3 regions of the Streptococcus sp. CCH8-C6 genome follow, and region 1 is predicted to be linked to each of the others. Evidence: predicted binding sites of a transcription regulator. Region 1 holds the regulator's gene; each other region holds the start of a gene.

Region 1 (10,370 bases):
TCACCACCCACCGAAATCACGATGTCGGGATTCTTAGGAGTTAAAATAAAGCCATTCTGTTTAAGCTTCTGCTTCAAATCCTGATAGACTTGTTCACTCTGTCTTTTCCGATTGCGGATAATCGCTATTTTTTTATCTGTATTCTTCATCTGTATCATCACTATTTCCCACACCGTCATTTAACTTGCGGTGAAGAGGATCAAAGAGAGCCTGCGCCTCCTGGATAGCATCACGGATTTCTCCCATCTCCTCATCCAGCTGATAAGCAAGATTAGCTGTCGTTTCCAAGCGACACTTGATCTCCTCGGGAAATTCTCCTTTATACTTGTAATTCAAAGAATGCTCAATCGTAGCCCAAAAATTCATCGAAAGAGTGCGAATCTGAATTTCAGCCAGAATAAGCCTATGACCATTAATCGTATCAACTGGATACTCTACAATCACATGGTAGCTCCGATAGCCACTGACTTTTTTGTTTTTGATGTAATCCCTCTCCTGCACAATGCGCATATCAGTCCGATTTCGAAAGACTTCTAAAACTTCATCCACATCATCGACAAACTGGACCATGACTCGTAAGCCTGCAATATCCTGCATCTCCTGCTCGATATTTTCCTCGCGAATGCCTCGCAGAATCATCTTTTCTTTAATGCTCTCAATCGGCTTGACACGTCCAGTCACAAACTCAATCGGAGAATGGCGCTGCTGCTTACGGTATTGCTTTCGCACTCCACGCAGCTTAATTTTTAGCTCTCCAACTGCTTGAATATAGGGGTCTAGAAACTCTTCCCATTCTATTGTCATACACTTACCTTGTCATATCATTATTTTTTGTATAAAATAAACACAACTGTTATTATAACATAAATCGCTTTCAAAAAAAAGAAAAGGATATGAAAATGAATCACTTAGAAATTGAATTCAAAACCATGCTGACCAAGGAAGAGCACGACCGTCTGCTCCAATTATTTGCTGATATTTCGCCTATTAGCCAGACCAACCACTACATCGAGTCAGACCAGCAGAGTATCCGACACGCCCACATGGCTTTTCGAGTACGAACTTTTAACCATCGAGAAGCTGAGCTGACGCTCAAGATTCCTCAAGAAGTCGGATCCTTGGAACTCAATCAGAATTTGACACCAGAAGAAACCAAAAACATTTTGCAGAACAATGAATTTCCTACGGGAGAGATTTTAGAGACGCTGCTTCAGAAAGAAATTCCCATCCAAGACTTGAAGATTCTAGGCTCTCTAGAGACTATCCGCTATGAAAAAGAAGACGAAATCGGTCTGCTTGCTCTGGATGAGAGTCACTACTTGGGCAAAACAGACTTCGAACTCGAAGTTGAAGTTGAAGATTTCGAAAAAGGAAAAGAAAATTTCTTGAACTTCCTAAAACAGCACAGCATCGACTACAAACCTGGTAAGAGCAAGATGGCAAGATTTTCTGAAAACTTGTAAATCAACAACCACAAAATAGCTGAAATAATCTATTTTTTTTGGTAAAATAAAAGGTAGCAATCTAAAGACTATTGAAATATAAATTTCATGGAGCATTAGATTATAGAAATGACACAAAAAGAGGACGGTCCAACTCATGTCAGATAAAAAAAATATGAAGCTTTTTTCCCTCAACTCCAATCATTCCATAGCTGAAAAAATCGCTGAGGCTGCTGGGGTTCCTTTGGGAAAACTTTCCTCCCGCCAATTCTCGGACGGCGAGATTCAGATTAACATTGAAGAAAGTGTCCGTGGCTATGATATATACATCATTCAGTCTACTAGCTTCCCTGTCAATAATCACTTGATGGAACTCTTGATTATGGTGGATGCCTGCAAGCGTGCAAGTGCCAACACGATTAATGTTGTGATGCCTTATTTTGGTTATGCCCGTCAGGATCGGACTGCTGCCCCTCGCGAGCCAATCACAGCTAAACTGGTTGCCAATATGCTTGTCGGTGCTGGAGTGGATCGCGTGATTTCTCTGGATCTTCATGCCGTGCAGGTCCAAGGATTCTTTGATATCCCAGTAGATAACCTCTTCACTATCCCACTCTTTGCCAAACACTACTGCAACATGGGCCTTACTGGCGATGATGTCGTTGTCGTCAGCCCTAAAAACTCTGGTGTAAAACGCGCCCGCAATTTGGCTGAATATCTGGATGCCCCTATCGCTATCATTGATTATGGCGAAGATGAGGCGGGTCGCTCTGAGGGATATATCATTGGAGATGTCGAGGGCAAGAAAGCTATTCTTATTGACGACATTTTAAATACCGGTCGGACTTTCTCTGAAGCAGCTAAAATTGTCTGTCGCGAAGGCGCAGTCGAAATCTATGCTGTATCCAGTCATGGTCTCTTTGCAGATAAAGCTGCGGAATTGCTGGATAATTCTCCTATCAGGGAAATTCTTGTGACAGACTCTGTTGATACCAAAGAAAAAACACCTAAGAATCTCCACTACATTACAGCTAGTGAACTGATTGGTGATGCCATTGTCCGCATCCAAGAGAGAAAACCAGTCAGCCCACTCTTTGCCTATCAAAAGAAATAAGGTAACCGGAGTGATTTATTTAGATAATGCCGCTACAACTGCTTTGTCGCCCGCTGCAATCCAAGCAATGACCAAAACTATGACCGTCTTTGGAAATCCTTCCAATACGCATAGCCATGGTCGAGAAGCTAGTAAACTCCTCAGACAGGCGCGTGAGGATATTGCTCAAGCTCTGCATACTCAAAGCAATAAGATTCTTTTTACTTCAGGTGGCACTGAAAGCAACAATACTGCTATCAAAGGCTATGCCCTTCGTCACCAGAATCGAGGAAAACATATTGTTACCACTGCTATTGAACACCATGCTGTCTTAGAAGTGGTGGAGTACTTAGTAGACAAATTCGGCTTTGAAGCTACTTTTGTTCAGCCGGTGGATGGTCAGATTCGAGCGGCGGATATTAAAAAGGCACTTAGACCTGACACTATTCTTGTGTCCGTCATGGCGGTTAATAACGAGACGGGTGCCATGCTCCCCATTAAGGAAATTGGTGAACTACTGCGAGAACATCGTGCTGCTTTTCACGTTGATGCTGTCCAAGCAATTGGCAAACTTCCCATCTACCCTGACGAGCTAGGGATTGACTTCCTCTCTGCCTCAGCTCATAAGTTTCATGGCCCCAAAGGTGTTGGCTTCCTTTATGCCAAGAAGATGGATTTTGACAATTTCATGCACGGTGGTGACCAGGAAGAAAAACACCGGGCCGGAACTGAAAATCTAATCTCTATCACAGGCATGGCAGCGGCTCTGTCAGAGAGCATGGAACATCTAGAGGAAAATCTAGAGCATGCGCAAGACTTAAAAGACAGCTTACTTGCTGACTTATTAGACATTGAATATTACTTAAATGAAAGTCAGCCAAGCTTGCCTTATGTCATCAATTTGGGATTTCCCAATCAAAAGAATGATCTGCTTCTGCTTCAAATGGATTTAAACGGCTTTTCCATTTCAACAGGATCAGCTTGCACAGCCGGAGCTATACAACCCAGTCATGTTTTGCAGGCTATGTACGGCAAGGATTCCAACCGCTTGCATGAGTCTATTCGAATCAGTACTTCGGACCAAACGACCCTGCAAGAGATTCAATCATTTACAAAGAAATTAAAAGAAATTTTAGGAGGATAAGATGGCCTTTCAAACATCTGTTAGCTTAGCAAACTGTGAATATACCTATTCACTTCACCCAAATGTCAAGAAATTTACCTTGCGCGACAATACATTCGCTGAAAGCAAGGTTGGCAACTATGAACTCTCTCGTCTGCTGGAATCTGTACCCAACAGCGGAAATGGTTTTCTGCTGAAAATCATCGTCAATAAAGATTTGAATGGTTTCAAAATCAACATCACTGATAAATCAGGCCTGCGCTTGGTCAATATTTTCAAATCAGAAGACCATCACATTATACAGCAAAAATTTTATTTCTTGATGGATAGCCTGGTTGAAAGAAATATTTTTGAAAAGACACCACAATAAGCAAGATTCTCGCAATTTTGCTTTTTTGATTTAGACTCTTAAAAAAACGAGCTTGACTTCTACTTAGAACACTTGAAGAAAAGACCAACCGAACCCAAAGAAAGGATTAACAATGGTTGAACTGACCTATTTGGACTCATATAAAGTGAAACGGTCACTTACCTATGAAGACTTCGATGAATTTCTTCTAGCCTTCTCTGGCTGCGTCACGGTTCCTGACTCTCTCAAAGTACTTTCCATCACTTATAATGGACACCAACTGCCATTTACAGGGTTAATCGGCGACTTATACCGCCAGATGTACCAGTTAGACTTGACTCCCTACCAGAACTAATCCTTCGCAGTTACAACATAACTTAAACTTTCATTCTTTTCCTTTTTAGTGAATTAAACACTCTTAATTAGTTGATTTTTTCACAAACTTCCTATAAAATAGAATTAGAAAGGTTGTGATTTTGTGAAAACTGAAAAAAATACTACAATTCCCCGAGCAACTGCTAAAAGACTGTCGCTCTACTATCGTATTTTTAAACGGTTTAATGCTGAGAAGATTGAGAAAGCAAACTCCAAACAAATTGCAGAAGCCATTGGTATTGACTCTGCTACTGTCAGACGAGATTTTTCTTATTTCGGTGAACTTGGCCGCAGAGGATTTGGTTATGATGTCAAGAAATTGATGAACTTTTTTGCTGACCTCTTAAACGATAATGCTATTACCAATGTCATGATTGTTGGTGTTGGTAATATGGGACGTGCTCTGCTACACTATCGTTTTCATGAGCGCAATAAAATGAAGGTTGTAATGGCTTTTGACGTAGATGACCATCCAGAAGTTGGCAGCACAACCAGCGATGGGATTCCTATCTATGGAATTTCCCAAATCAAAGAAAAAATACAGTCAGGAAATGTGCAAACTGCCATCCTAACTGTACCTAGCGTAAAAGCTCAAGAAGTCGCATCTATCTTAGTTCAGGCTGGTGTCAAGGGCATTCTCTGTTTCTCACCTGTAAACCTATCCCTGCCTAAGGATGTGGTCGTCCAGTATGTTGACCTGACTAGCGAACTGCAGACTCTGCTCTACTTCATGAGAAAAAATGATTATTAATTTGAAAGAGGTATTAAACACTCTATGAGTAAACCTATTATTGGAATAACCGGAAATGAAAGAGAAATCCCAGACGATCACTTCATCCATATGAGCTATACGGCGACAGGATTCGTTGAGGGTGTCAAAGAAGTTGGCGGAATTCCAATGATTTTGCCAATCGGTGATGAAGAAATGGCTAAACAGTATGTTTCCATTGTCGATAAATTAATCATCACAGGCGGTCAGAATGTATGCCCTCAATTCTATGGTGAAGAGAAAACCATTGACAGCGATGATTATCTGCTCAAACGAGATATTTTTGAATTAGCTTTAATCAAAGAAGCTCGCCGTCAAAATAAACCAATTTTCACCGTCTGCCGCGGAACCCAACTTTATAATGTAGCCCTAGGAGGTACTCTTCATCAAGATATTGAAGATCATTGGCAAGATAGCTCTGCTGAGTACACGACTCAAAGCATGGTGACCAAGAACGGTTCTATTCTGCACGAAATCTATGGACCAGCATCTGAAATCAACTCCTTCCACCATCAGAGTATCAAGGATTTAGCGGCTGGCCTAGAAGTCATTGCCTATGATCCTAGAGATAAAATTATTGAAGCAATAACTTCTACTGACGGCAGTCCATTCCTTGGTGTCCAATGGCACCCAGAGTTCTTGTTTGGCTCCAGAGAAGGAGACCTAGCTCTGTTTGATTATGTTGTCAATACTCTTTAAAAAGCCTCTATTCCTAGATAAACTTCTGTTCTACACGAATAGAAGTTTTTTATATTCAAGTAAATCAAATTATATCATATCTGTCTCCTCTCGGTAGCTATAGTAGTTGTACTTAGACACAATCAAATGATCCAAAAGAACTAAACCCATCATCTCACATGCTTCTTTCATATGCTGAGTCACTTCATCGTCGTTTCTGCTAGGAACGACTGAGCCTGACGGATGATTGTGTACCAGTATGATAGATGTCGCCAGATGCTTAAGAGCGTAGTGGAGAATTTCTCTCGGCTCAGCAATGCTTCTGCTGACCGTCCCCATAAAAATAGTCTGCTGGTGCAGAATTTGATTTTGACTATTAAGATAAATGGCAACCAAGCACTCCTGCCTCATATCTCCCAATTCCTGCTGCATCTTCTGGGCTAATTTTTGACTGCCCATAATCTGCTCTTTTTGCAGAACCTCTGCTCGGTTAATCCGACGCCCCAATTCGATAATGGCCTGCAGCTCCACAGCCTTAATCGGACCGATTCCAGAAATAGTCTGCAATTCCTGCAAAGTTAAATACTTAAGATCGTTCAAACTGGAAATCGATGATAAAATTCTTTGAGAAACTTGAAAAACAGTTTCTTTTTTGTTGCCTGTCCTGAGAAAGATTGATAGAAGCTCCTGGTTACTGAGTTTTTCAGCCCCTTCTCTCATCAAACGCTCCCGTGGCATCATGCTAATATCATCTTGAAATGAAATGCTATACATAGAAACCTCCTTACCTTATTATTCGGAAATAGAGTCAAAATCAGCAAGAATTGATATAAAAAAACTCCAAAAGTTAGAGTTCTTTCTAACCTTTGGAGTGAAATTTTTTTAGTCTCTTGCCTTTAAATCTGCATTTGATTATAGGACTTACTGAAAGATTCAAGAACATCCTTAGGAGCCTTGTCATACTCGACAGAGCCTTCTAACGTTCCCTTGACAATAGTCCTGTTGGTTGCCGCAGCATCCTCACAAGTAACTAAAGTAATCTCTGTAACACCTTCTGTATCCTCAATCAGATCCGTTCGATCTGGAGTTACCGTTTCAACACTAGTGATTACATAAGTATAGACATGCTCTTTATCAGTGATATAGATCTTCATGCCAGCCTTAGCACGATCCAGTGGGGAAAAGAGCATGTTGCTAGCCCCTGTGATGCCAAAGACGTGGTGGCTAGCCAAGGCATAATTTCCCTGCCCCATCTGCTGAGTCTCTTTCATCGTACCAGCACCATAATACAATCCAGCATTATCCAGCCCTTTGAAGATTGGCAAATTCATGGATACTTCTGGAATAGAGATACCTCCGATAACAGGCAGTTGCTGCGCTTTCCACTGCGCATTGATGACCGCCTCTGTAGAAAGCGACTCAACTTTGTTAAAATCAAAACTGGTCTCAACATTTTTATTTTTATTAATAGAGTCTTTGGAAACCTTGCTGACCTGATATTGGTTGGTATGCCAAACCATAATCATGTTTCGAATTTGCGCATTAAAGATTAAGCCAAGGGCCACAATAATTAATAATGTCGCAACAATATTGATAAAAATATTTCTTTTGCTTTTTTGTTTACTTTTTCGACTTCTTTTTCCTTGTACCATATAGAGGTCCTCTTTTACGATTCGTTTTCTTCCTCTGCTACATCTTCTTTATCGTCTGCTTCGACGCTTGTAAAGGTGACAATCTGTGCATTTTGATCCAGACGCATGACCTTAACTCCCATGGTTGAGCGGCCAGTCTGAGAAATATTCGCCACACTTGTCCGAATGATGACACCAGTATTAGTGATAATCATTAAATCTTCCTCGCCAGTTACTGTCATCAGACCGGCAAGAGGTCCATTCTTATCAGTGATATTGGCTGTTTTAATCCCTTTACCACCACGGCCCTTGGTTGGATACTCACTAGCAAGAGTTCGCTTACCATAGCCTTTTTCGGTGATGACAAGCACTTCGTCTCCCTCAGCAATCACACCAGCTCCAACGACCTGGTCACCATCTCGAAGATTGACTCCGCGAACACCAGTCGCTATACGGCTCATGCTCCGTACAGCTGTCTCATTAAAGCGGACAGAATAACCAAACTTAGTACCAATGATAACGTCTGCAGCACCGTCCGTCAGAAAGACATTGATTAACTCGTCTTCATCTTTCAAATTCAAAGCCTTAAGACCGTTCTGACGAATATTAGCAAATTCTGTCACACTGGTTCGTTTGACCACCCCATGACGGGTAGTAAAGAAGAGATAGGAATCATCACTGCGGTCTTGCTGGACATTAATAATAGTCTGAATAGTCTCTCCTTCATCCAGTTTCAAAAGATTAACAACAGGCAAGCCCTTGGCTGTCCGGCCATACTCAGGGATTTCATATCCTTTGAGACGATAAACTCGACCTTTATTTGTAAAGAAGAGCAGTCTATCGTGGGTACTCGTTGAAACAAGCTCTTTGACGAAGTCATCGTCTTTGACACCAGTTCCTTGAACACCTCGGCCTCCGCGTTTCTGAGCAGTAAATTCAGCCTGATTCAGACGTTTGATATAGCCTTTATTAGACAGGGTAATCAAAACATCCGCTTCCTCAATCAAATCTTCATCTTCAAGAGAAAGAACTTCTCCCACCATCAGCTCAGTTCGGCGATCATCCGCAAATTTACGTTTGACCTCGTCTAACTCTTCCTTGATAATAGCGATAACGCGCTCTGGCTTAGCCAAAATATCAGCCAAGTCTGCAATCAAGGCAATCAGCTCGTCATACTCTGACTGAATCTTATCACGTTCCAAACCAGTCAGACGACGCAGACGCATATCAAGGATAGCCTGACTCTGGCGCTCAGACAGTTCAAACTTAGCCATCAATTCAGCCTGTGCTTCTGCGTCCGTTTCGCTATTACGGATAATCCGAATCACTTCATCAATGTGATCAAGCGCAATCAGCAAACCAGCCAAGATGTGAGCTCGAGCTTCCGCCTTTTCTTTGTCAAAAGCCGTTCGTCGAGTCACCACTTCTTTTTGGTGTTCAATGTAAGCTAACAAAATCTCACGCAGAGACAGAATCTTCGGCACACCATTTTGAATAGCCAGCATATTGAAGCTGAAATTGGTCTGCATCTGAGTCAGCTTGAAAAGGTTGTTTAGAATGACATGAGCAGAGGCATCACGACGAACCTCAATGACAAAACGAACTCCTTCACGGTTGGACTCATCACGAACAGCTGTGATACCGTCAATGCGTTTTTCCTGCACCAGACGAACAATATGCTCATGGACCTTAGTCTTATTAACCATGTACGGAAACTCGGTTACGACAATTCGCTCTCGGCCATTTTTCATCTCTTCGATTTCAGTGCGAGAGCGAAGAACAATCGAACCCTTCCCTGTTTCATAAGCCCGGTGAATACCAGACTTACCCATAACAAGTGCACCTGTAGGAAAATCTGGTCCAGGAAGGACTTCCATGATATCGCGAGTTGTTGCATCCGGATTGTCCATGACAAGCTTAACTGCATCAATAGACTCACCAAGATTATGCGGTGGGATATTGGTCGCCATCCCAACTGCAATCCCTGTCGCACCGTTTACAAGCAAGTTAGGGAAGCGAGCAGGAAGAACTACAGGCTCTCTCTCGCTGGCATCATAGTTGTCAATATAATCAACAGTGTTTTTATTAATATCGCGAAGCATCTCCAGAGCAATCTTGCTCATACGTGCTTCTGTATAACGTTGAGCAGCAGCTCCGTCTCCATCCATAGAACCGAAGTTTCCATGGCCATCTACCAGCATATAGCGATAGCTCCACCATTGAGCCATCCGCACCATCGCTTCATAAATAGATGAGTCACCATGCGGGTGATACTTACCCATGACATCCCCTGTGATACGAGCTGATTTCTTGTGAGGCTTTTCAGGCGTCACGCCCAGTTCATTCATACCATAGAGAATCCGACGGTGAACTGGCTTGAGACCATCACGAACATCTGGAAGTGCCCGAGCCACGATAACACTCATAGCGTAATCGATGAAACTAGTCTTCATTTCACTAGTCAGATTAACATTTACTAAGTTTCTGTCTTGCATTAAAAAATGCCTTTCTTTCATATTAAACTACCCTTTATTATACCACATTTTCTTTAATTTTTCAGTATTTTGAACTGTTTGTAAAAACGTTTACATCGCTAGATACACAAGTTGACCGTGACAAAATATGGCAAAAGTGGTAGAATGAATGTGTACGGGAAATATTCCCTAAAAAAATAAGGAGATGTTTAGAAATGACTGCTACTAAACAACATAAAAAAGTCATCCTTGTTGGTGACGGTGCTGTAGGTTCATCTTACGCATTTGCTCTTGTAAACCAAGGTATTGCTCAAGAACTTGGTATCATTGAAATCCCTCAATTATTTGAAAAGGCTGTCGGTGATGCTGAAGACCTAAGCCACGCCCTTGCTTTCACTTCACCTAAAAAAATCTATGCAGCTACTTATGCAGACTG
Region 2 (10,370 bases), on a different contig from region 1:
ATACTCAGGCTCATTCTCTTCAATAGAAATTGGAAAGTCAAAGGTATTATTGACCTCAATGCCACCTACAGCATCTACTAATTGAACCAAGCCCTGCATATTGATCATCATATAGCGGTCAATATGGATGTTCATCAAGCCCTCAATGGTTGAAATAGCTAACTCAGATCCACCATTCGCATAGGCCGCATTCAGCTTAGCTTCAACTGTCTGACCATTCTCATCAATCTGAGTCAGAATATCTCTCTCCAAGCTCATCATGACTGTTTTTTTAGTTTTTGGGTTGACACTCATGAGAATCATGGTATCGCTATTCCCAACCCAAGTATCCTCGCGTGAACCGCTTCCTGTATCCACTCCCATCAGCAAGATAGTCATGGGCTTAGTCGCAGAAATGACATCTGTCTCATTTCCCAACCCCTTATAAGTCTTGGATAGTTCATCTGTTGACTGACCATAAATCGTCCATGCATAAGTACCGATACCAGCTGTCGTTACGACAAGGAGGCTGAGAAACATCATTATAATCTTTTTAAACATATCTTTTTTAGTCTATCAGTTTACCCATCAGGTAAACATCAAGAAATATCCCTTCTTTTAAATAGGCTCCTCTTTTTTGTAAGCCTTCAATTTCAAATCCTAAATCTTTATAAAGGTGAACTGCTCGTTCATTTCTAACCTGAACGCTCAATTCCAAACGTCTAATAACATGAGAACTCTCTGCCCAAGTTAGTGCCTCTTCCAGCAGTATGCGTCCCAGTCCTTGGTTCCAGAAAGCTTTCTTCACCACGACAAAGACTTGACCAATATGGCGAATCCGCTCATGGAAATCAGCTGTGATGCTGACAAGGCCAGCAATCTCACCATTTAAAAGCGCCAACAGATAAAGCTGATTACTAGAAGCAGCCTGATGCTCAATGAATAAAGCCATCTCCTCTTGATTTATCAAGATTCCAGCCTCATCCAGCGTCATATAATCTGACTCAGCCCCGACCTGATTGAGGAAGGCAATCAGCTCAGCAGCATCTGTTTTTTCCGCTTCACGCAAGCATAATTCATATTCAGTCATTCTGCAGTCCCTCAAGCAGCTCTTGGGCTCGTGTTCCTTGGGCTTCAAAAACCAATTCACGCCCGTCTTCCTTTTTCAAGAGGCTTAATTTGAGACAGTCTTCAGGTAGATTTTCTCCTAGCAGCTCCCCCCATTCAATGACTGTCACACCCTCCCCAAAGAGAAAGTCATCCAAATCAATGGAATCTGGATCGTCTCCGATGCGGTAGACATCCAGATGATAGAGCGGCAAGCGCCCCTCGTATTCCCGAACAATGGTATAGGTTGGACTTTTAATCATCTGACTGATGCCCAAACCTAGAGCCAGACCCTTAGTAAAGGTTGTCTTCCCTGCTCCTAAATCTCCCGTTAAAACCAGTACGTCCCCTGCCTGAAGCGATTTGCCCAGGCGCTGACCCCACTGGATTAATTCTTCCTCATTATGACTAAACATTCTCTTATTATACCAGAAAAAATTTTTTTCTGCTTAATTTTGCAAAAGAAAAATCAGCCGCAAAAAGCTGATTTTTTATAACAAAAACATAACCTATCCAAACTGTACTAAACTCAGGGAAATCCAGCAATGTTTAGACCTAATTTAAAGCCAGATTTACAAAATTCAAAATAAAGAGAAGATCCAAAATCCAAATCATAGAATGCACATCCTTAGCTTGACCTTTGAAGATTTTGACCAAGGTGTAGGTGATAAATCCAGCTGCTATCCCGTGAGTGATAGAGTAGGCAAATCCCATAAAAATAGAAGTAAAGAAAGCTGGAATGGCTTCTGTCATATCATCCCAATGGATATTTTTCAGACTAGCCAACATCATAATCCCAACAATAATCAGAATCGGTGCAGTGGCAGCATTAGGAACAATGGCTAAAAGCGGACTAAAGAAGCTTGATACTGCAAAGCAGATGGCTACAACCAAGGCGGTCAGACCTGTTCGGCCTCCAGCTCCGATACCAGCTGCAGACTCCACATAAGTCGTCACATTAGAGGTTCCAGCAATTGCGCCAATAGAGGTTCCAATGAGGTCCGAGTAAAGCGCCTTATCCAAGCCTTCTGATTCATGGTTTTCTCCAGAAGTCGCCACAATCCCGACCTTTTCACCTGTCCCAATCAAGGTACCAATGGTATCAAAAATATCTGTCAATGAAAAAGCCAGAATAGCCATACATGTCTGGGGCCAGCGAGCTGAATCTGCTAAAAGGGCACCCAGACCTTTCGGTCCTACTGCCACCCCAAAAATCTGTCCCAGTTCATTAACAGCAGTACCAATGTTATTCTGCCCAAAGTCAATGGCTGACAAATCAACCAAGCCAACCAGAATAGCTACCACTGTTGTTACTAGGATGGATAGGATAACACCACCCTTGATATTTTTCACGATAAAGAAGATTGTGATGGCTAAACCGACCAAGGCTACTAGAACTGCCGGATTGTTAAAGTCTACCAGACCTGGAGTTGCTGCTGAATTAGCCGTAATAGCTGCTGCGGCCTTATCTGCCCCCTTGCCAGCTACTGTATAGTTTCCCGGATCGATTGAAAACTTGAGCAAGCCAGCATTTTTAATACCTACATAAGCCAGAAAGACTCCGATCCCTGCTGAAATAGCTGCTCGCAAGGAGCCTGGAATTGACTCAATGATCATCTTACGCACCTTGGTCAAAGTGATAATGAGCGAAATAATCCCGCAGATAAAGACCATAGCCAAGGCTTCCTGCCAAGTGTAGCCCAAGGCAAAGACGACCGTAAAAGTGAAAAAGGCATTCAACCCCATGCCCGGTGCCTGCGCATAAGGCAGGTTGGCAAAGAAAGCCATCATCAAGGTTCCGGCAACAGCCCCGATAATCGTAGCTAGGAAAACACCCTGCTTGGGCATACCTGTCTGAGCCAGCATGGCCGGATTGACGAATAAAATGTAGGACATGGCAAAGAAAGTCGTCAGACCAGCTAAAACCTCAGTCCGGACATCTGTCCCTTTTTCGGTCAATTTGAAAAATTTATCCATTTTTCAATAAATCTCCTTTTGAGTAAAATTTCTAATATCTAGTTCAATAACAAAGAAAAACAGATTGAATTTCGTTTATTTACGAACGATATTTTAAATTATAATAAAAAACATTCACTTTTTCAAGATGAATGTCTCGCTATTCTTATTTTTTATTATCTCTCATCAGAAATACCAAACTCATAAACTGTAAAAAGGTAAAACCAAGAATGAAAGGCAGTCGATCAGGCTGCAAAGTTTGCAAGAGCTTCTGTAGAACCAGCTGAGGATGAAGCAATAAATCCCAGCTATTGAGGCGATCATAACGTCCTATGTAGATAGCCAGACTGGACACAGCCGACAGAGCTGCCGTCAGCAACAAGTCCAAATACCAGTTAAGCTTCCAGCCTTCCTTGATGACATACCAGCTCTCCATACCACAGAAAATCCCGAATAAAATACTGGAAACAAAAGCTAAAAAGAGCAAGAAAACACTTGGCTTACTCAGAACATCTGCCACCCAAGTCATATGAATCAAATCAGTAATCATATAGAAAGTGTTGGGGAAGAAAAGCAACCACAACAGGAAAAGAAGAGGATAAGCCCACTTCTGCTTCTTGAATAAAAGTGTCAAGACAGCTGCATCATAGCTGATTAAGGCCAAGGTCATATTCCAGATGAGATAGGTCGGACCGCCATTTAGAGATTGGATATAGATAAAAAAGGCAATCATCAGAAAAAGAGCATGAATCATGATCGGTTTACGCATACGAAAAGCTCCTCCTTGCTGTGTCATAATTGTGACTGATTAGAGCACCATTATAACATAAGTCGTGTTATTTACACTGAATTCTGTTATAATAGTCTGTATTATCACTGAAAAGAGACTCACATGACAAAAAAAGTAATCGCTGTGGACTTGGACGGAACCTTGCTGGATTCTAATAGCAATCTGTCTGACTTCACCAAAGAAACTATCAAAAAAATTTCCCAAAAGGGCCACAAGGTCATTATCACAACAGGTCGTCCCTACCGCATGGCTTTGAAATATTATAAAGAATTAGAGCTCAATACGCCCATGATCAACTTCAATGGCTCTTTGACTCACATTCCAGAAAAGAAATGGGACTTTGAAAAATCGCTGACGCTGGATAAGTCCTTCTTACTAGATATGGTTAAGCGAAAGGATGAGATTGAAGCGGATTTCATTGCCGGCGAATACCGCAATAAGTTCTACATCACCAATCCCAATGAAGAAATTGCTGATCCCAAGCTATTTGGCATCGATGCTTTCAAGCCTGAAAATCAGTTTCAAGCCAACTTAGTAACGGAGAATCCTAACGCCATTCTCCTGCAGACACGTGCAGCTGACAAATATGCTCTGGCAGAGGAAATGAATGCTTTTTATCAGCATGAACTTGCTATCAACTCTTGGGGCGGGCCGCTCAACATTCTCGAGTGTGCTCCCAAAGGGGTCAACAAAGCCTTCGCCCTTCAGTACCTGCTTAATGTTCTCAATGTGGATCGCAAAAATCTGATTGCCTTTGGAGATGAGCAAAACGATACTGAGATGCTGTCCTTTGCTGGCACTGGCTATGCCATGAAAAATGCCAATACTGACCTGCTACCCTACGCCGACCAGCAATTATCTTTGACTAACGACCAAGATGGCGTCGCCCACGAGCTCAACAAACTCTTTTTATAAAAGTAGACAATTAGACAAACTCTGTTCGAGAGTTTGTCTTTTCTTTTTTGTCTTCTCTCAACCTCAATCATGCTCAAAAGCTTTAAAAATAGAAGCTTATCCGCCGTATCATAGTTTTAAAGGTTACTTTCGCTCATATTTGTAAGCGTTTGCTATTTGTTTGAGTTTGTGATATAATTAACATAATCAAAAACTAAATAACAGGAGGAAACTACTTATGAAAGCAGTTGTTGTAAATCCAGAGGGAACTAATGTCCAACTCATCGAAAATAAAGAAATGCGTCCTCTTGAAACAGGGGAAGCTCTCGTTGATATCGAATACTGCGGTGTCTGCCATACTGATCTGCACGTCGCGCATGGTGACTTTGGCAAGGTGCCAGGTCGCGTTCTTGGGCATGAAGGTATCGGTATTGTCAAAGAAATCGCTCCAGATGTAAAAAGTCTCAAGGTCGGAGACCGCGTCAGTGTCGCTTGGTTCTTTGAAGGCTGCGGCGCTTGTGAATACTGTACAACTGGTCGCGAAACCCTTTGCCGTACAGTAAAAAATGCTGGTTATTCTGTTGATGGTGGGATGGCAGAGCAATGTATCGTAACAGCTGACTACGCTGTCAAAGTCCCTGAAGGACTGGATCCTGCTCAAGCTTCTTCTATCACTTGTGCCGGCGTGACTACCTACAAGGCTATTAAAGAAGCCCAGCTGCAGCCAGGACAATGGACAGTAATCTTTGGAGCAGGTGGATTGGGTAACCTAGCGGTTCAATATGCCAAGAAAGTCTTTAATGCCCATGTTGTCGCTGTTGATATCAACAATGACAAGCTAGCTTTGGCCAAAGAAGTCGGTGCTGATATCGTCATCAACGGCCATGAAGTTGAAGATGTCGCTGCTCTTATCCAAGAAAAAACTGGCGGTGCGCATTCTGCCGTAGTAACAGCCGTTTCTAAAGTTGCCTTCAACCAAGCTGTTGACTCTGTTCGTGCTGGCGGTCGTGTAGTTGCCGTTGGATTGCCATCTGAAATGATGGACCTCAGCATTGTCAAAACCGTTTTAGATGGTATCCAAGTCATCGGTTCCCTCGTTGGTACTCGCAAGGACTTGGAAGAAGCCTTCCAGTTTGGTGCTGAAGGATTAGTGGCTCCCGTCGTTCAAAAACGTCCTGTTTCAGATGCAGTGGATGTCTTTGATGAAATGGAAGCGGGTACCATTCAGGGACGTATGGTACTTGACTTCACACACTAATGTTTTAAAGCATGTCAGTCCCAACATTTACCTAACTCTTGGAAACGTATGATGGGCAGACTTGATATTATTTAGAAACTTTTGCCATTATAGAGGGAGACTAAAGACATAAGATGCGATTTTTTGTCTTTGGTCCTCCTCTTTTTTTTTTGATAAACAAACACTTTCTCAAACACGATTCTTTTCTTTCATTTCAAAAGTCTCTTTCATATTATTTCAATATTTTTTCATATATTGACCTATTGTATTTTCTGTTTTCCTAATTTATTAAAACATTTCTATAGCTATGGTTTGCTTATACCTATATTTATCAGGTTTTCAGCAAATACTGACATTTTTGAAAGAAAAAGTCGTTTTTAGGAACAAACGCTTGCATTTTTCATGAAAACGTTTTATAATAAACTTGCCTTAAAGTTTTCTTAAAACTTAAGTCAAACATTTTATAAGGAGGAATGTCAATAATGAGTATCGGAATCATTATTGCTAGCCACGGTGAATTTGCTGCTGGTATTCATCAATCAGGTTCTATGATTTTCGGTGAGCAGGAAAAAGTACAAGTTGTTACTTTCATGCCCAACGAAGGACCAGATGATCTCTATGCAAAGTTCAATGACGCTGTGGCTTCGTTTGATGCGGACGATGAAGTGTTGGTCTTGGCTGACCTTTGGAGTGGCTCTCCATTCAACCAAGCTAGCCGTGTCATGGGTGAAAATCCAGACCGCAAGTTCGCTATCATTACAGGCTTGAACCTGCCTATGCTGATTCAAGCTTATACAGAAAGGATGATGGATGCCAACGCCGGCGTTGAAGCTGTTGTTGCTAACATCATCAAAGAAGCCAAGGAAGGAGTCAAAGCTCTGCCTGAAGAGCTGAACCCTGCTGTTGAAGAAGCAAATGCTCCTGCTGCAGCTGCTCCAGTTGCCCAAGCAGCGATCCCTGAAGGGACTGTAATCGGTGACGGCAAGCTCAAAATCAACCTTGCCCGGATCGACACACGCTTGCTGCACGGTCAGGTAGCAACAGCTTGGACGCCAGATTCAAAAGCAGATCGTATTATCGTTGCTTCTGACTCAGTAGCTCAAGATGAACTTCGTAAAGAATTGATTAAGCAAGCTGCACCAGGTAATGTCAAAGCCAATGTTGTCCCAATCGACAAATTGATTGCTGTTTCAAAAGACCCTCGCTTTGGCAATACTCATGCCTTGATTCTGTTTGAAACTCCTCAAGATGCCCTGCGTGCTATTGAAGGCGGTGTGCCAATCAAGACCCTTAATGTTGGTTCCATGGCTCACTCAACTGGTAAAACGATGGTCAACAACGTACTGTCAATGGACAAGGAAGACGTTGCTACTTATGAAAAGCTGCGTGACCTTGGCGTTGAATTTGACGTACGTAAAGTACCAAATGACTCTAAAAAAGATTTGTTTGATTTGATTAAGAAAGCCAACGTGCAGTAGAATCAAACGTTTTGCTTCTATTAATTTACGAAAGGATTTAGAACATGTCTATTATTTCTATGGTTTTAGTAGTCTTTGTTGCCTTCTTAGCCGGTCTAGAAGGTATCTTGGACCAATTCCAATTCCACCAACCGCTGGTTGCTTGTACCTTGATTGGACTGGTAACTGGTAATTTGGCTGCCGGTGTTATGCTGGGTGGCTCTCTCCAGCTGATTGCTCTTGGCTGGGCTAATATCGGAGCTGCTGTGGCACCTGATGCCGCCCTCGCTTCTGTTGCCGCTGCCATCATCATGGTACTGGGTGGAGACTTCTCAAGCAAAGGAATCGCTGTAGCACAAGGTGTTGCTATTCCGCTTGCTGTTGCTGGTCTCTTCTTGACTATGATTGTCCGCACTTTGTCAGTCGGTTTGGTTCACGGTGCAGATGCTGCTGCGAAAAAAGGAGACATTAAAGGAGTTGAACGCGCTCACTTTATCGCTCTCTTCATGCAAGGAGCACGTATTGCTATCCCTGCAGCACTTCTTTTGATGATTCCTGCTGAGTCTGTTAAATCTGCTCTTGAAGCTATGCCAGCTTGGCTATCAGAAGGTATGCAAATCGGTGGTGGTATGGTCGTAGCCGTTGGTTATGCCATGGTTATCAACATGATGGCAACTCGTGAAGTATGGCCATTCTTCGCTATTGGTTTCGCTTTAGCTGCTGTCAGCGAACTCACTCTGATTGCCCTCGGTGCAATTGGTGTCGCTATTGCCCTCATCTATCTTGCCTTGTCTAAAAAAGGCGGAAATGGTGGCGGTGGAGCAACAGCTTCATCTAATGATCCAATCGGCGACATCCTAGAAGACTACTAAGAAAGGGGACACACTATCATGACAGAATTAAATACTGTAAAACCTGATGAGTCAGGAAAATTGACTCTTTCAAAGGCTGACCGTCAAAAAGTTTGGTGGCGTTCTACTTTCTTGCAAGGCTCTTGGAACTACGAACGTATGCAAAACTTGGGCTGGGCTTATTCACTGATTCCAGCTATTAAGAAGCTTTATACTAAAAAAGAAGATCAAGCTGCTGCTCTTGAGCGTCACTTGGAATTCTTCAACACTCACCCATATGTAGCAGCTCCAATCATCGGAGTTACACTTGCGCTTGAAGAAGAAAAAGCAAATGGTGCAGCAATTGACGATGCGGCTATCCAAGGGGTTAAAATCGGTATGATGGGACCTCTGGCTGGTATCGGAGACCCTGTCTTCTGGTTCACAGTTCGTCCTATCCTTGGAGCACTTGGTGCATCTCTTGCTTTGACTGGAAATATCATTGGGCCACTTATCTTCTTCTTAGCTTGGAATGCTATCCGGATGGCTTTCCTCTGGTACACACAAGAATTAGGCTACAAGGCTGGTTCTGAAATTACTAAAGACATGTCTGGTGGTATCCTTCAGGACATTACCAAAGGTGCTTCAATTCTAGGTATGTTTATCTTGGCTGTTCTGGTTGAGCGCTGGGTATCTATTAAGTTTGTCTTTAATGTTTCATCTGTTAAGCTAGATGATAAAGCATATATCCATTGGGACAAATTGTCTAGTGGCTATAAGGGTATCCAAGAAGCCTTTGCTCAAGTAGGTCAAGGACTATCTCAAACCCCTGAAAAAGTTACAACTTTCCAACAAAACTTGGATTCCTTGATTCCTGGTTTGATGGGACTGCTTCTAACTTTCGCTTGTATGTGGTTGCTTAAGAAAAAAGTATCCCCTATCACTATCATCATCGCCCTCTTCGTAGTTGGTGTACTAGCTCACGTTGCTGGTTTGATGTAATCAAAAAGAAGGTTTCGGCCTTCTTTTTATTGTGGTATAATAGCTATATTATTTAAAAGGGAGTTACTCTATGGCACAGTCACAAAACAAAACAATTGAGTTTAATACCACTGGCGTTTCCTATCTTGGATTAGGCGGAAAGGTTGGGAAAATTTTAATCGGCGAGACAGCTCTGGAGTTTTATGCGGATGCCAATGTAGAAGATTATATTCAGCTGCCTTGGACTAGCATCACTACTATCGGTGCTAATGTTTCTGGCAAAAGAGTCAGCCGCCACTTTGAAATCTGGACTGACAAGGGAAAGTTTCTCTTTGCCTCCAAAGACTCTGGTAAGATTCTCAAAATTGCGCGAGAACATATCGGCAACGACAAAGTTGTGAGATTGCCGACTCTGTTACAGAAAATTACTGGAATCTTTAAGAAGAAAAAATAGGGTTGAAAAAGTTTCAACCTTATTTTTTATATTTTCGACTAAGACAAAAGCTATTTGTATCAGCAAAATGGAGCTAGCACAAAAAATTGAAAAGTCAAACAGGTTTGAGAATGCACTATTTCAGTCCCTTGAAATGATGGGGTGGGGTAAGCTGACATTATTAATGCAAGACCGCATCATTAGATCTTCAAAAAGTATAAACATCAGCTATTTTTTTCTCAAAAGTCCATGTCTTGACACCTTCAACATCACGGACATCTAGTTGTTTAAATCCGTTCTTTTTGTAAAAACGACAGTTGCTTTCTGTATGAGTAATTAAAGTAAGCCGCTGGCATTTCTCTTCTTTTGCAAGCAACTCAAGTCCCTTTGAGATAAAAAGACCGCCAACTCCCTGTCCTTGATAATCAGGTAGCACCCCCAGCAATTCAAGATAAAGAGTTGAACTACCCCTTTTCTTAGCTTCTTTACTGCCCTCCCCAAAGACTTTTTGAAAAGCTAAAAGCTGAGGAATATATTGCCACATCCTCCATGCTCCTGCCCGCAAAAATGAAAGCATACCGACAGGATGATTACCGAGCTTATGAATAGTAGCGACCCCCATAAGACGCCCGTCCACTTCAGCAAGCAGGCAAATATGATGACGCATCGCTGCCTTAACCATAACTGCATGCAATCTATTTAGAAA
Region 3 (10,370 bases), on a different contig from region 1:
GAGCAGACAATGTCATGTATATCCATACGACCCTCCTGCCCTATCTCAAGGCGGCTGGCGAAATGAAGACCAAGCCGACTCAGCATTCTGTCAAAGAGCTGCGCGGTCTGGGGATTCAGCCTAATATGCTGGTCATCCGTACAGAGAAGCCGGCTGGACAAAATATCAAAAATAAGCTGGCTCAATTCTGTGATGTGGCGCCGGAGGCGGTCATTGAGTCGCTAGATGTGGAGCATCTTTACCAAATTCCTCTCAATTTGCAGGCGCAAAAGATGGACCAAATCGTCTGTGATCATCTGAAGCTGGATGTGCCGGCAGCGGATATGACTGAATGGTCAGCCATGGTAGAGAAAGTGATGAGTCTGGAAAAGCAGGTCCGTATTGCTCTAGTCGGTAAGTATGTTGAGTTGCCAGATGCCTATATTTCAGTTGTTGAAGCGCTCAAGCATGCCGGCTATGCCAATGATGCGGAAGTTAAGATTGACTGGATTGATGCGAATCAGGTAACGGCTGAAAACGCCGCAGAGCTTCTTGGAAATGCGGATGGGATTATCGTTCCGGGTGGCTTTGGTCAGAGAGGAACTGAGGGTAAGGTTCAGGCAATCCGCTATGCGCGTGAGCAGGATGTGCCTATGCTGGGCATTTGCTTGGGTATGCAGCTAACCTGTGTCGAATTCGCCCGTCACGTCCTAGGGCTGGCAGATGCCAACTCAGCAGAGCTCAATCCAGACACAGCATTTCCGATTATTGATCTCATGCGTGATCAGATTGATGTCGAAGACTTGGGTGGAACGCTGAGGCTGGGGCTCTATCCTTCTAAGCTTAAGCCTGGCTCTAAGGCAGCAGCGGCTTACGACTATCAAGAAGTCGTGCAGCGCCGTCACCGTCATCGCTATGAGTTTAACAATGATTTTCGCGAGCAGTTTGAGGCGGCCGGATTTACATTTTCAGGAGTTTCACCAGACAATCGCTTGGTCGAAATAGTGGAAATCCCAGAAAATAAATTCTTCGTGGCCTGTCAGTATCACCCAGAGCTTTCCAGCCGACCGAATCGACCTGAAGGTCTTTATACGGCTTTTGTCACCGCAGCGGTAGAAAAGAGTCAGGAGAGATAGACTAGTTTTGTCTGACCTAAGCGACTTTTCTAGAGAAATGTTATAATGAAAACAAAAGGAGGGAAGAAGATGTTTCTAAACATTTTAGCTAGTATTCGTACTAATAATTTTCAAGATGAGCACTGTATAGAAAAAATCCAGGCTCTCTGGCAGGAACAAGAGGAAGCGGTGAAAGAAGCTTTTGCCCAAGGGGAACCAGTCTATGCCGTCTATCATGACTATGCCAGTGATTACAAAGGAGACTACAGTCTCTCTATCTGTCGTTTGACAGATGGGGAAGTATATGATTTTGATACATCCGAGCAGACCTATCAAGTATTTGAGGCTGATAAGGAGGATCCGCAAGCAATTCTTCATGCTTGGCAGAGGATTTGGCAGGCAGAAGAAACAGGTGAGCTTCATCGAGACTACACTATTGACTTTGAAAAATACGATCCCGACCAAACGGTGGCTGTCTTTGTTGCGACTCAGCAGCACTGAGTTTTCTGTGTTCCGTCCTTAGCTTCATTTTCGCTTAGATTTCCCAATTTTGTTGATTGAGTAGAAAGTTGATTTTTTGAAATAAAGTCAAAAATTTTCTTGACAAGCCTTAGCTGTCCTGTTATACTAGTAAGGTACTCAATCGCGGGGATGGCGGAATTGGCAGACGCGCAGGACTAAGGATCCTGTGACCGCTTTAGGTCGTGAGGGTTCAAGTCCCTCTCTCCGCATCAAGTAAGCTGGCTTCGGTCAGCTTTTTCTTTTTGCGATAGGTACGCTTAAAAAGGCTAAGCGTCTCCCTGCAATTCTTTAAAATTTCAGGAAAAACTAGCAATTTTAGTGAAAAAGTGATAAAATAAACAATGTAAGTGGTTTAACCACAAAAAATAAGAGGAGGCCTGATAAGAATGGCAATCGTTTCAGCAGAAAAATTTGTCCAAGCAGCTCGTGACAATGGTTACGCAGTTGGTGGATTCAACACAAACAACCTTGAGTGGACTCAAGCTATCCTGCGTGCGGCAGAAGCAAAGAAAGCACCAGTGCTTATCCAAACTTCAATGGGTGCTGCTAAATACATGGGTGGCTACAAAGTTGCTCGTAACTTGATCGCTAACCTTGTAGAATCAATGGGCATCACTGTACCAGTTGCGATTCACTTGGACCATGGTCACTACGAAGATGCACTTGAGTGTATCGAAGTTGGTTACACTTCTATCATGTTTGATGGTTCACACCTTCCAGTAGAAGAAAACCTTAAATTGGCTAAAGACGTTGTTGAAAAAGCACACGCTAAAGGTATCTCAGTAGAAGCTGAAGTTGGTACTATCGGTGGTGAAGAAGACGGTATCATCGGTAAAGGTGAATTGGCTCCAATCGAAGACGCTAAAGCAATGGTTGAAACTGGAATCGACTTCTTGGCAGCAGGTATCGGTAACATCCACGGCCCTTACCCAGCAAACTGGGAAGGTCTTGACCTTGACCACTTGAAGAAATTGACAGAAGCTCTTCCAGGCTTCCCAATCGTATTGCATGGTGGTTCAGGTATTCCTGATGACCAAATCCAAGCAGCTATCAAACTTGGTGTTGCGAAAGTTAACGTTAACACTGAATGCCAAATCGCATTCGCTAACGCAACTCGTAAATTTGCTCGCGACTACGAAGCAAACGAAGCAGAATACGACAAGAAGAAACTCTTCGACCCACGTAAATTCTTGGCTGACGGTGTAAAAGCCATCCAAGCATCAGTTGAAGAACGTATCGACGTATTCGGTTCAGAAGGTAAAGCTTAATCTAGCTGAAGACTACAAAACGGAAACCTGCCCGTAAGGGTGGGTTTTTTTGGTGTGTGATAAAATATGATAATTATTTTTAAATTACCTATGTTCGTTTGGAAGCAAAAGTGGTAGTATAGTGGGGAGATAAGATTCTATTTTTCCTGATATTGCTAGGTAAAATAGTCTGAAACATGAATTGAATGATAGGATATTGAGAAACGTATGGCGATGATAGAAGTAGAGCATCTTCAGAAAAATTTTGTAAAAACAGTTAAGGAACCAGGGTTGAAAGGAGCTTTGCTCTCCTTTATTCATCCTGAAAAGCAAACCTTTGAAGCGGTCAAGGATTTAACCTTTGAGGTTCCCAAGGGGCAGATTTTAGGTTTCATCGGGGCCAATGGTGCTGGGAAGTCAACAACCATTAAAATGCTGACCGGGATTTTGAAGCCCACTTCTGGTTTGTGTCGAATCAATGGCAAGATTCCGCAGGATAATCGCCAAGACTATGTCAAGGATATTGGAGTGGTCTTCGGGCAAAGAACCCAGCTGTGGTGGGATTTGGCTTTACAAGAGACCTACACGGTCTTAAAGGAGATTTATGATGTGCCAGACTCGCTGTTCCATAAGCGCATGGACTTTTTGAATGAAGTCTTGGATTTGAAAGAATTTATCAAAGACCCCGTGCGGACTCTTTCACTGGGTCAACGGATGCGGGCGGATATTGCAGCTTCCTTGCTCCACAATCCTAAGGTTCTCTTTTTAGATGAGCCGACCATTGGTTTGGATGTTTCGGTCAAGGATAACATTCGTCGGGCCATCACCCAAATCAATCAGGAGGAAGAAACAACCATTCTCTTGACCACTCACGACCTTAGTGATATTGAACAACTCTGTGATCGGATTTTTATGATTGACAAGGGGCAGGAAATTTTTGATGGAACGGTGAGTCAACTCAAGGAGACCTTTGGTAAGATGAAGACACTTTCCTTTGAACTGGTGCCAGGGCAAAGTCATCTTGTCTCTCACTATGAAGGCTTGCCTGATATCACTATTGAAAGACAAGGAAATAGCCTCAACATTCAATACGATAGTTCACGCTACCAGTCAGCTGATATTATCAAGCAAACCCTGTCTGATTTTGAGATCCGTGATTTGAAGATGGTGGATACGGATATTGAGGATATTATCCGTCGCTTCTACCGAAAGGAGCTCTAAGATGGTCAAATTGTGGAGACGTTATAAACCCTTTATCAATGCAGGGATTCAGGAGTTGATTACCTATCGAGTCAACTTTATTCTCTATCGGCTTGGCGATGTCATGGGGGCTTTTGTTGCTTTCTATCTCTGGAAGGCAGTCTTTGATTCCTCGCAAGAGTCCTTGATTCAAGGCTTCAGTATGGCAGATATCACCCTCTACATCATCATGAGTTTTGTGACCAATCTCTTGACCAGGTCGGATTCTTCTTTTATGATTGGAGAAGAGGTCAAGGACGGATCCATTATCATGCGCTTGCTGAGACCGGTGCACTTTGCGGCTTCTTATCTCTTCACCGAGCTTGGTTCTAAGTGGTTGATTTTTATCAGCGTTGGTCTTCCATTTTTAAGTGTTATTTTTCTGATGAAAATCCTTTCTGGGCAAGGGATTGTAGAAGTGCTGGGATTAACCGTTATCTATCTCTTTAGCTTAACCCTAGCCTATCTGATCAATTTTTTCTTTAATATCTGCTTTGGATTTTCAGCCTTTGTATTTAAAAATCTATGGGGTTCTAATCTACTCAAGACTTCTATAGTGGCCTTTATGTCGGGGAGTTTGATTCCCTTGGCTTTCTTTCCTAAAATTGTTTCAAATATTCTTTCCTTTTTGCCTTTTTCATCCTTGATTTACACTCCGGTTATGATTATCGTTGGGAAATACGATGCCAGTCAGATTCATCAAGCGCTTTTGCTACAGTTTTTCTGGCTCTTAGTGATGGTGGGCTTGTCTCAGTTGATTTGGAAAAGAGTCCAGTCATTTATCACCATTCAAGGAGGTTAGTATGAAAAAATATCAGCGCATGCATCTGATTTTTATCAGACAGTACATCAAGCAAATCATGGAATACAAGGTTGATTTTGTGGTTGGTGTTTTAGGTGTCTTCCTGACCCAAGGCTTGAACCTCTTGTTTCTCAATGTCATCTTTCAACACATCCCCTCGCTAGAAGGCTGGACCTTTCAAGAGATTGCCTTTATCTATGGTTTTTCCTTGATTCCCAAGGGACTGGACCATCTCTTTTTTGACAATCTCTGGGCACTGGGGCAACGATTGGTGAGAAAGGGAGAGTTTGACAAGTATCTGACTCGTCCTATCAATCCTCTCTTTCACATCCTAGTCGAGACTTTTCAGATTGATGCCTTGGGTGAGCTCTTGGTCGGTGGAATTTTACTAGCGACAACGTTCTCTAGCATTACTTGGACTATTCCCAAGTTCTTGCTTTTCCTAGTCTGCATTCCTTTTGCGACCCTGATTTATACTTCTTTGAAAATCGCGACAGCCAGTATCGCTTTTTGGACCAAGCAGTCAGGTGCTATGATTTACATTTTCTATATGTTTAATGATTTTGCCAAGTACCCGATTTCCATTTACAATTCGCTCCTTCGTTGGTTGATTAGTTTTATCGTGCCTTTCGCCTTTACGGCCTACTATCCAGCTAGCTATTTCTTGCAGGAAAAGAATGGACTCTTTAATATCGGTGGTTTGATTCTAATTTCCCTTGTCTTCTTTGTCATTTCTTTGAAACTATGGGACAGGGGCTTGGACGCCTATGAAAGTGCTGGATCTTAAGATAGAAAATATGATTGGTCCTAAAGCTTAAATCAAGAAAGGGTTTTAAGATGATGGTAATTGAAGAAGTGAAGGAAGAAAAACAAAAGATGATAGTGGTTAGCGAAGTTTTGAAGGATCTACCAGAATGGTTTGGAATACCTGAAAGTACACAAGCTTACATTGAAGGAGCCAAGGATTTGCAAGTTTGGGCTGCCTATCAGGAGCGCGATTTGGCTGGCTTTATCAGCTTATCCTACTCTAGTGAAGATTGTGCTGAGATTGACTGTCTAGCTGTTAAGAAATTCTATCATAGAGCAGGAATTGGCAGTCAACTTCTAGGAGTTTTAGAAAAATCTGCTCGTCAACAAGCGTCCTATCTGCAGGTAAAAACGGTAGCACCAGGTCATTATCCTACTTACGACAGGACTAACGCCTTCTATCAGGCTCGGGGCTTTAAAAAGTTAGAAATCTTTCCTGAACTTTGGGATAAAAGCAACCCTTGTTTGATTTGGGTTAAAAAGTTGTGAAATTTTCCCTTGACAAAAAAACTTAAGATGCTAAAATAAAAGGGAAAAGGCGCCGATTTAGCTCAGTTGGTAGAGCAACGCACTCGTAACGCGTAGGTCACAGGTTCGAACCCTGCAATCGGCAGAAAGAAAACCAGCAACTTTTTCATGGGTTGCTGGTTTTGTTTATCTAATTCTTATAAAGAAGTAAGAAAAGTTAGACCGCCTAATATCACTCCTGCCGCATTGGGAATGATAAGGATCCAGTCTTTTTTAGGTTCTTTGGTCCAACCATAGATTACCCAAATTAAACAAGAAACTGCTGCGAATAGTGGTTGGAATGGTTGAGCTTTTTCTCCTTGCAAGTTAGCGATAATTTGTGGAATATATGCAATAAAGACAAGAATCCCAATAAAAGCTCCAATAGATCCGACAAAGCGATTAATTTTTTGTTTAGACATATAGTACCTCCTGAGGTACTATTATATCAGAAGGAAAAAAGTTTTCAAATTTGTTTGATCATAAAATAAGACAGATATTCAATATGTGTAAGTCGTGCTTTTATACTAAACGAATCTATTGGAGAGTCTAGGATGAGAAATCAAATTTGCTTAACATTTTTTGAGAAGGGTAAGCTACCACTTAGTTATCAAAAATAACCACTTACTGAAAATGCCTTGTTTCTTTTTTGAAAATTGTTATAATGAAGTCAGAAGCAAGGAAAGGAGTGGCTATGAAGATTAGGATTGAGCTTGATACAGATATGGCAGAAACTGAAGTCGTTATCCGAACGGCTCAATATGGTGAAGAGGTGGCTCGGATTCAAGCAGCTCTTGAACAAGCCAACCGTCAACCGATAGCTTTCTATAAGGATACAAGTGAATATTTTGTCGATTTGAAGAATATTTTATTTTTTGAAACGGATGCTACCAAAATTTATGCTCATAGCAGGGATGATGCTTATGAAGTCAAATTGAAGCTATACGAATTAGAAGAGAGACTTCCGGCATATTTCTGTCGCATTTCAAAGTCTACTATTGCCAATGCCAAGGCTATTTACGCTTTGGATAAATCATTTTCGGGAACCAGTACTATCCAATTTTATGACACACATAAACAAGTGCACGTTTCCCGACACTACTATCAAATTTTAAAAGAAAAGTTAAACGAAACGAGGTAATTTTCATGAAAAAAACAATTTTTGGAATCGGCTTTTTAGTCTTGGCAGCTTGGGTTCTGCTGCAGGGGAATTTTGGGATTCCTGCCTTCAATTTTAATATTTGGCCCATGCTAGTAGTTGCAATGTTTGCCTATTTCGCCTTGGAAAATTTCTTAGAAAGAGACTTTGGCACTGGGCTGATCATGGCAGTTATTGCGCTGATTATTGCCAATGCCGTTTACCACTTTTTAGCTATTTCAACAGGAACCTTGGTTTTGGGTGGTATTCTGGCTTGCATCGGTCTCAATATGATTTTCAAGCCCCGGCGCATTTTTAAGGGGCGTATCTTCTCAACTGCCTCTTCTTCCTCAAAAGATGATATTGCTTTTGGCAGCGGCACGCGCTATATCAACTCAGATAACTTCACCTATGAAAAGTTAGACTGTGCTTTTGGCAGTGCATCGGTTTATTTTGATAATGCGACTATCGAAGGGGACTCAGCAACTTTTGAAGTGGATCTGTCTTTTGGCAGTGTGATGCTTTATGTGCCCAGCGACTGGCGTGTAGAGCTGGATGTAGATAATGCCTTTGGCTCTGTCTACAATCCCCGCAATGTCAATGAAAAGAGAAAAACTCTCTATGTCAAAGGCAACGTAGCTTTCGGTTCTTTGAAGATTAGCTATGTTTAGGAAAACGGATTAATTTCGAAACTTTGGACAAATGTACTTGTCAAACGTCAAGTTTTTTGGTAATATAGGAAGGTATGTGGTGCTAGCACATCCGTAATATTAGATCTAATAGGAGGAAACACGATAATGGCTAAAGTATGTTACTTTACTGGTCGTAAGACTGTATCAGGAAACAACCGCTCTCACGCGATGAACCAAACAAAACGCGCTGTTAAACCAAATCTTCAAAAAGTTACTGTTTTGATTGACGGTAAACCTAAAAAAGTTTGGGCTTCAGCTCGTGCCCTTAAATCAGGTAAAGTTGAACGCGTTTAATTTTTATTTAAAAGGATGGAAATTTTCCGTCCTTTTTTGCTTGTAAATTTCCGCCTAGACAGTTGATTTAGACCCTTCCTCTTTTACACCCTGTATAAAATATGGTAGAATAAACTATAAAATACTTTTGAGGTACAAATTATGACTGTGAAAATTAATACAAAAGATGGTCAAATTGAGCTGACTGATGATGTGATTGCGACAATCGTCGGCGGTGCAGCGACTGAAATTTTTGGTGTAGTTGGCATGGCCAGCAAAAATGCAATCAAGGATAATTTTCAAGCCCTTTTAGGAAAAGAAAACTATGCTAAGGGCGTGGTTGTGAAAGCGACTGATGAAGGTGATATCGCAGTTGATGTCTACACTGTGTTAAGCTATGGAGTCAAAATCAGCGAAGTTTCCAAAAACATCCAAGAGCGTGTTAAATTCAGTTTGGAAAACAAGCTCGGAATTACTGCCCATGCAGTGAATGTTTATATCCAAAATATTAAAGTCGTAGGAGAATAATCGTGGCAAATATTACTACTAGTTTATTTCAAGAAATGGTGCAGGCGGCATCTACTCGCTTAAATAAACAGGCTGAATATGTAAACTCTTTGAATGTCTTCCCGGTTCCAGATGGCGATACAGGGACCAACATGGGCATGACCATTGAAAATGGTGCCAAGGAAGTGTCAGATAAGTCTGCTTCAACAGTTGGCGAAGCGGCGGGTATCTTTGCGAAAGGCCTTTTGATGGGCGCGCGTGGTAACTCAGGAGTTATCACTTCCCAGCTTTTCCGCGGTTTTTCTCAAAGTGTGAAAGAGCATGAAGAGCTGACTGGTGAAGATCTAGCTCTGGCCTTTCAGTCTGGTGTAGAAGTGGCTTACAAGGCAGTTATGAAGCCGGTTGAGGGAACGATTTTGACTGTTTCCCGCGGTGCGGCTATCGGAGCCAAGAAGAAAGCTGAAGTCACTAATGATGCTGTAGAAGTTATGAAAGCAGCTCTTGAAGGAGCAAAGGCTGCTTTGGCTAAGACACCGGATATGCTGCCGGTTCTGAAAGAAGTCGGTGTTGTGGATTCTGGCGGTCAAGGATTGGTCTTTATCTACGAAGGCTTCTTGTCTGCTCTTACAGGCGAATACATCGCTTCTGAGGACTTTGTGGCGACACCTGCGACCATGTCTGAGATGATTAATGCTGAGCATCATAAATCTGTAGCTGGCCATGTGGCAACAGAGGATATCACTTACGGCTACTGTACAGAAATCATGGTGGCTCTCAAGACAGGACCAACCTATGTAAAAGACTTTGATTATGATGAGTTCCGCAACTACCTCAACGATTTGGGAGATTCCCTGTTGGTAGTCAATGATGATGAAATCGTCAAAGTCCATGTCCATACTGAAGATCCAGGACTGGTTATGCAGGAAGGTCTCAAGTACGGTAGTCTGGTTAAGGTCAAGGTTGACAATATGCGCAACCAACACGAAGCGCAGGTTGAAAAGGAAGAGCGCTCAGCTAAGCCGGCTCAAGAAAAAGAGTTTGCGATTATCGCTGTAGTGGCTGGTGATGGTCTGGCTGAAATCTTTAAGGCTCAAGGAGTTGACTACATCATCTCTGGCGGGCAAACTATGAACCCATCAACGGAAGACTTTATCAAAGCTGTGGAGCAAGTCAATGCTCGTAATATTATTATCTTGCCAAATAATAAAAACATCTTCATGGCAGCCCAATCAGCAGCAGAAGTGATTGAACAGCCTGCAGCTGTTATTGAGACTCGCACAATCCCTCAAGGTTTGACCAGTCTCTTAGCTTTTGATGGCGGCAAGACTATCGAGGAAAACCAAGAGCGTATGACTGCAGCCTTGACAGAAGTAGTCAGCGGCAGCGTGACGACTGCGGTTCGTGATACGACAATTGATGGCTTGGAAATTCATGAAAATGACAACCTCGGTATGGTGGATGGTAAGATTGTTGTTTCTAATCCAGATATGCTGACAGCTTTGAAAGAAACGTTCAGCAAGATGCTCAATGAAGACAGCGAGA

What was found. The regulator Rex, encoded in region 1, represses fermentation and respiration genes when NADH is low (regulators of the CRP and FNR family bind a similar motif). The targets are predictions, from matches to a motif close to TTGTGAANTANTTCACAA.
Region 2: a site for Rex is predicted at 4,914-4,931, ahead of adhP (alcohol dehydrogenase AdhP). Genes of this name have one in related genera too.
Region 3: a site for Rex is predicted at 1,941-1,958, ahead of AX677_RS06655 (class II fructose-bisphosphate aldolase). Genes of this name have one in related genera too.

What each region holds. Positions count from the first base shown of each region.
Region 1 is NZ_LSJN01000044.1:2,864-13,233, reverse strand. Features, by position in the region: gene AX677_RS04800 (NAD kinase) at 1-149, opposite strand, end outside; gene AX677_RS04795 (GTP pyrophosphokinase family protein) at 133-804, opposite strand; gene AX677_RS04790 (CYTH domain-containing protein) at 900-1,463, shown strand; gene AX677_RS04785 (ribose-phosphate diphosphokinase) at 1,600-2,556, shown strand; gene AX677_RS04780 (cysteine desulfurase family protein) at 2,567-3,679, shown strand; gene AX677_RS04775 (DUF1831 domain-containing protein) at 3,681-4,028, shown strand; gene AX677_RS04770 (DUF4649 family protein) at 4,141-4,362, shown strand; gene AX677_RS04765 (redox-sensing transcriptional repressor Rex) at 4,486-5,133, shown strand; gene AX677_RS04760 (gamma-glutamyl-gamma-aminobutyrate hydrolase family protein) at 5,158-5,850, shown strand; gene radC (DNA repair protein RadC) at 5,920-6,603, opposite strand; gene AX677_RS04750 (class A sortase) at 6,726-7,481, opposite strand; gene gyrA (DNA gyrase subunit A) at 7,496-9,955, opposite strand; gene AX677_RS04740 (L-lactate dehydrogenase) at 10,150-10,370, shown strand, end outside.
Region 2 is NZ_LSJN01000064.1:105,577-115,946, reverse strand. Features, by position in the region: gene AX677_RS07020 (LCP family protein) at 1-540, opposite strand, end outside; gene AX677_RS07015 (GNAT family N-acetyltransferase) at 548-1,069, opposite strand; gene tsaE (tRNA (adenosine(37)-N6)-threonylcarbamoyltransferase complex ATPase subunit type 1 TsaE) at 1,062-1,502, opposite strand; gene AX677_RS07005 (NCS2 family permease) at 1,642-3,063, opposite strand; gene AX677_RS07000 (DUF1361 domain-containing protein) at 3,209-3,838, opposite strand; gene AX677_RS06995 (Cof-type HAD-IIB family hydrolase) at 3,935-4,747, shown strand; gene adhP (alcohol dehydrogenase AdhP) at 4,965-5,984, shown strand; gene AX677_RS06985 (PTS sugar transporter subunit IIB) at 6,446-7,441, shown strand; gene AX677_RS06980 (PTS mannose/fructose/sorbose transporter subunit IIC) at 7,486-8,292, shown strand; gene AX677_RS06975 (PTS system mannose/fructose/sorbose family transporter subunit IID) at 8,311-9,252, shown strand; gene AX677_RS06970 (DUF956 family protein) at 9,323-9,685, shown strand; gene AX677_RS06965 (GNAT family N-acetyltransferase) at 9,873-10,370, opposite strand, start outside.
Region 3 is NZ_LSJN01000064.1:41,087-51,456, forward strand. Features, by position in the region: gene AX677_RS06640 (CTP synthase) at 1-1,115, shown strand, start outside; gene AX677_RS06645 (GyrI-like domain-containing protein) at 1,185-1,595, shown strand; tRNA gene AX677_RS06650 (tRNA-Leu) at 1,740-1,825, shown strand; gene AX677_RS06655 (class II fructose-bisphosphate aldolase) at 2,003-2,884, shown strand; gene AX677_RS06660 (ATP-binding cassette domain-containing protein) at 3,092-4,084, shown strand; gene AX677_RS06665 (ABC-2 family transporter protein) at 4,086-4,904, shown strand; gene AX677_RS06670 (ABC transporter permease) at 4,906-5,691, shown strand; gene AX677_RS06675 (GNAT family N-acetyltransferase) at 5,742-6,200, shown strand; tRNA gene AX677_RS06680 (tRNA-Thr) at 6,252-6,324, shown strand; gene AX677_RS06685 (SemiSWEET family transporter) at 6,377-6,640, opposite strand; gene AX677_RS06690 (LytTR family DNA-binding domain-containing protein) at 6,913-7,359, shown strand; gene AX677_RS06695 (hypothetical protein) at 7,365-8,027, shown strand; gene rpmB (50S ribosomal protein L28) at 8,154-8,342, shown strand; gene AX677_RS06705 (Asp23/Gls24 family envelope stress response protein) at 8,484-8,849, shown strand; gene AX677_RS06710 (DAK2 domain-containing protein) at 8,852-10,370, shown strand, end outside.